One region of the Nocardioides sp. CCNWLW239 genome, then DNA from elsewhere that is predicted to be linked to it. Evidence: riboswitches for the same ligand, from Rfam matches in the RefSeq annotation. Region 1 holds a riboswitch; the other holds the start of a gene.
What was found. A riboswitch is a leader RNA that binds a small molecule or an ion and turns the genes downstream of it on or off. The one in region 1 is predicted to bind cyclic di-AMP.

Region 1 (2,446 bases):
GAGGAGGAGTGCGGGAGCCCGACACCTGCCTCGCCCCAAGCGCCCATGGTGAGGCCGGAGCAGTCCCACGCCGCGGTGCCGGTGGCACCGTAGGAGTAGGCGTCGCCGACCTGAGCGAGGGCGTAGTCGACGGCGATCTTGGCGCGGCCCGAGGGCGGCGGCAAGTTGGACGGGATGCCCGCGCCCGCACCGGCGGCCTTGAACTCCTCCAGCTCGTCGGCCTCGAGCTCGTCGAGCTCGGCCTGCGCCGCCTCGTACTTCTTGTCGATCTCGCTCTTCTTCTTCTGCATGGTCGTCTTGACCTTGGCCATCTCGGCCTTGCGCTCCTCGGTGGCCTCGCGGCGCACCTGGAGGGCCTCTGCCTCGGTGTTGTAGCGAGCCAGCAGATCGGCCTGCAGCGCGTTGTAGGACGAGACGGTGGAGAGCCCGGCGAGGAACTCCTGCGGGTCGTCGGAGGTGATCACCTGGCCGACGGCAGAGACGTCGGAGCCCTCGAACTGCCGCAGCACGGAGTCGCGGAGCTCGGCGCGGATCTTGTCGAGCTCCTTGCTCTGGCGCTTCTCGTCAGCAGTGAGGTCCTCGAGCTGGTCCTTGATGTCCTGCAGCCGCAGCTTGGCGTTGCTGTAGTCCTCGTTGGCAGCCTCGGCCTGCGTGTAGAGCTTGTCGACCTTCTTGCGAACGTCGTCGATGTCTGGGTCGGCCTGGGCGGGGGTCGCGGCGGGAATGATCCCGGCGACGCCGATGGCGGCAATGCCGGCTGCACCGGCAATGAGTCGCTTCCGGTCGCGTGTCACGAGCGGACGGTCTCCTTGTGTAGTCGTTGACGCCTACCGGGTGAGCTGACGGGTTCAGGCACGACCTGCCCTACCACCGCTCCTCGACCCGGTCTCCCGGATCGCCCTTGCGGCGGATGCACCCCAGGTGGTCGGACCCCATGTTGCGGCGTACGACCGGTGTGGTTCCCCGGCTCCTGGCCCGCCCTGAAGCGGACCAGGACTAAGCGCGGCTCCCGCGTGGGCCGGTTGACCCACTTCCACGGGCGCCAAGTCCCTGCGCACACTAGCCGACGCCGTCCCCCACCTGCCAACCACCCACGCCCAAAAGTTCGTCTACATCCCTTCCACCATTCGCAGAGGCGGGATCAGTCCACCATCGGCCAGCACGTCGAGCGCCCGGCGCTCGTCGTCCTCGATGGTCAGCTCCGGGGGCGGGCCCAGGAGCACAGTGACCACGCAGTCGTGGCACGCCAGTCCCCGCACGAGGCAGGTGTCACAGTCGATTCTCGTCGCCATGTCGTGACGGTCTCACCGAGCACCGACATTTTTGCTTCCGTGCGGTTGCGTGCGGCGTGTCATCACCATCGCAGCACGGTATTCCAGGCGGCGATCGCGGACCGGGTCCCTACACTTGGAGCATGGAGGTCTCCGCGTACGCGACGCTCCCCGACACGGTCCGGGGACGCATCGTCGCGCTCACCGCCGGGGTCCTTCCCGACGTCGCGCGCCTCCCTCCCGCGCTCAAGCGGATCGCCGACTTCGCGCCCGCCCGGCGCGCCAAGGCCGGCGGCGCGATGATCGCCTCGGTGCTCGAGGGCGACGAGGAGGTGCGGGAGAGGATCGGGAGCCAGCTCCGGGCCGCCTACGTCACCGAGGGCTCCCCCGACGATCTCACCCCGCCCGAGGATCCGGCCGAGGCGGCCGCCGTCCTCTGGCTCGTGCGCCCCGACGGCTGGGAGGTCTCGCTCAAGGAGGCCCTGGACCGTCTCGACGCCGCCGCGGTGCCGGCCGTCGACGCCGAGGTCGCCCGCCTGCGCGCCAAGCTCGCCGCGGCCGAGGACGAGATCCGTGAGGTGCGGGCCGACCGCAAGGCCCGCCTCGACGACCTCAAGGCCGACAACACCGCCCTGAGACGCAAGCTCGGTGAGGCCCGGGCCGCTGCCCGCGAGGCGGGGACCGGCCTCGACGAGGCTCTGACCGAGGCCCGCACGGCGCTCGCCCGCGCGGAGGACGAGATCGCCGCACGCGACCGCCAGCTGCGCCAGCTCCGCAGCCAGATCGACAAGCTCGAGCGCGAGGCGGCCGCGGAGCGGCGTACGTCCAAGGCGGACCGCGACGACGCCTCGCTGCGGGCCCGGTTCCTGCTCGACACCCTGCTCGACGCCGCGGGCGGGCTCCGGCGCGAGCTCGCGCTGCCACCGGTCACCGGCACGCCGGGCGAGCGCGTGGAGGCCGAGCTGGCCGGCGCGGACGCCGCCGCCGGTGCCGGGGTCACCAGCAGCGCCCATCTCGAGCAGTTCCTGGCGATGCCGCGGGTCCGGCTGATCGTGGACGGCTACAACGTCTCCAAGGCCCTGTGGCCCGACTCCGCACTCGATGCGCAGCGGCTGCGGCTGCTGCGGTCGATCGCGCCCATCGCCGCCCGCACCGGTGCCGAGACGACCGTCGTC
Region 2 (2,446 bases), on a different contig from region 1:
AAGAGTCGCAGGTCAGGCAAGGTTTTCTTGGACTGGTCACAGAACTCCGGCTCGAAGACGACGATCTGTCCCTACTCGCTGCGAGGCAAGGAGATCCCGAAGGTCGCGGCCCCGGTCACCTGGGACGAGGTAGCGGAAGGGGCCGAGGATCCGCTCGCTATCGACCAGCTCGGACCTAACGATGTGATCACGCGCTTATCTGATTGGGGGGATCTCTTCACAAGCGCTACGGGGCTGTAACTATTGTTCTCTTCATGTCGAACTCCGTGCTTGTCGTAGAAGACCAAGAGGACATCGCTGCTCCCCTGGTGCGCACGCTCCAGCGAGAGGGCTACGACGTCACCTGGGTCGACTCCGGCAAGAAGGCGCTGGAGCTGCTGGCGCCTCCCTACGAGGCCGAGCTGGTGCTGCTCGACCTGGGCCTTCCCGACATGGACGGGCTCGAGGTCTGCAAGGCGGCGCGGGACAACGGCTACGAGGGCGGGATCATGATCCTCACCGCCCGTGACGCCGAGATCGACCTGGTGGTCGGGCTCGACGCCGGCGCTGACGACTACCTGGCCAAGCCGTTCGCGCTGGCTGTCCTCCAGGCCCGGGTCCGCGCGCTCCTGCGTCGCTCGGGTCCGGTCGAGCCCGGCGCCGACGACGACGCGCTGCGCATCGACGTCGCGGCCCACCGGGTCTACGCCGGCGAGCGCGAGGTGACGCTGACCGGCAAGGAGTTCGCGCTCCTGGCCGTCCTGGCCGCCTCCCGCGACAAGGTCGTCTCCCGGGACCGGCTGATGGCCGAGGTCTGGGACGAGAACTGGTACGGCTCGACCAAGACTCTCGACGTGACCGTCGGACGTCTGCGCCAGAAGCTCGAGGCGGCCGGAGTGCAGGAGAAGGTCGTCGCGGTCCGCGGGGTCGGGTTCCGGCTGGAAGCCGGAGAGTAGGCACAGTCGGCTGGAAGCCGGGGAGTAACTCCACGTTCAACCCGCCGTCATACGGCCGTTCGTGGGTGAGATGACTCACAAACGAGGGCAAAACCACGCGTGATCACGCGGATTGTGCTCCAGAATCGGACTTTCCGGATTGGATCCGCTTGAGTTGTCATGTCACCTTGGTTGAGCCGTGCAGAACGCACGACCGGCCCCGGTTCACGCCGAATCCTGTCCCTCCGGAAGCCGGCCCCAACTACTGAACCCCCTTACCCCTCACACTCAGCAGTACGTATGGGACAGGAGCGGGGGACCCAAGATTCCCGCGACTAACTCGGACGGTCGCTCGGGGTGAAGCCATCGATCGATGGCCGGGCAACCTTCTAGCCCGAACCCGACAGCTCACCTCGCAGGCGTGGGAAGGAACTCACGCATGTCCAAGTCCGTATCCAGTCCTGCCCATCGAGGCAGTCCGCGCCCGTTCCGAGCGCCGAACGTCTCGATCGCTCGGACGATCGCAGGATCCATCAGCAGCCACGGGAAGCTCGTCGGTCGGATCACCCTGGCCAGCGGCATCGCCGCCGGTGCCCTGGTGGCGATGCCCGCCGCGAACGCGGCTCCGGTGTCCCAGGAGACCGTCGAGTCGGCCAAGGTAGTGGAGGCTCCGACGCTGGAGGCCTCGGCCACCCCGGCCACGATGCTCACCGACATCCAGCAGCTCGAGAGGGCTGTCGAGATGCAGCAGCGCAAGGCCGAGGCAGCTCGCAAGGCCGCCGAGGCGAAGCGCAAGGCAGCGATCGCGGCCAAGAAGGCCGCGGAAGCGAAGAAGAAGGCCGAGGCGGAGGCGAAGGCCTACGCCGCCAGCCAGCAGGGCAAGATCGATCGGGCGATCAGCGTCGCCTCGCAGCAGATCGGGGACCCGTACGTCTGGGGTGCCACCGGTCCGAGCTCGTTCGACTGCTCCGGCCTGACGCAGTACGCCTTCGGTGCTGCCGGCATCGAGCTGCCCCGGGTCTCGCGGGACCAGGCGGCTGCGCTGCCGACCGTCCCGAACGACCAGATCCAGCGCGGCGACCTGATGTTCTGGGGAAGCCCCGTCTACCACGTGGGTATCTTCCTGCGCTGGGAGAACGGCCAGGCGATCATGCTGCACGCGCCCAAGCCGGGCGCGGCCGTTCGTGAGGAGGCTGCCTGGGACGGCTGGTTCGCCGGCTCGACCCATCGCGCTGCCTGAGAATCTCTCGGGGCCCGTCTCGGCGGGCTCACCCCCACATGTATCCCCCTGGTGCTCGCCCTCCGGTTCCCCATGCCGGAGGGCGAGCGCATATTTCCGAGGCGGCGCCCGAGCACTGCGGGGATGAGGCGGGGCAGTGGGGTCGGCGAATCGAGCGGCGAACCACTGGTCAAGTAACCTGTAAGACGTGGCAGGCCCCGAATTCGACACCGAGATCAAGCAGCTCCAGGCAACGATGCAGACCATCGGCCAGGTGCTGGACCTGGACGCGATGCGCAAGGAGATCGCCGAC

Region 2: it holds a riboswitch for cyclic di-AMP, as region 1 does, so the genes downstream of both, WBG06_RS17245 (C40 family peptidase) here and WBG06_RS19375 (C40 family peptidase) in region 1, are expected to answer to the same signal.

Annotation. Positions count from the first base shown of each region.
Region 1 covers NZ_JBBBNW010000005.1:54,298-56,743, reverse strand. Annotated here, with positions in the region: gene WBG06_RS19375 (C40 family peptidase) at 1-794, opposite strand, end outside; cyclic di-AMP (ydaO/yuaA leader) riboswitch at 810-1,013, opposite strand; gene WBG06_RS19370 (hypothetical protein) at 1,110-1,292, opposite strand; gene WBG06_RS19365 (NYN domain-containing protein) at 1,415-2,446, shown strand, end outside.
Region 2 covers NZ_JBBBNW010000004.1:50,871-53,316, reverse strand. Annotated here, with positions in the region: gene ligD (non-homologous end-joining DNA ligase) at 1-240, shown strand, start outside; gene WBG06_RS17250 (response regulator transcription factor) at 255-935, shown strand; cyclic di-AMP (ydaO/yuaA leader) riboswitch at 1,177-1,351, shown strand; gene WBG06_RS17245 (C40 family peptidase) at 1,354-2,154, shown strand; gene prfB (peptide chain release factor 2) at 2,342-2,446, shown strand, end outside.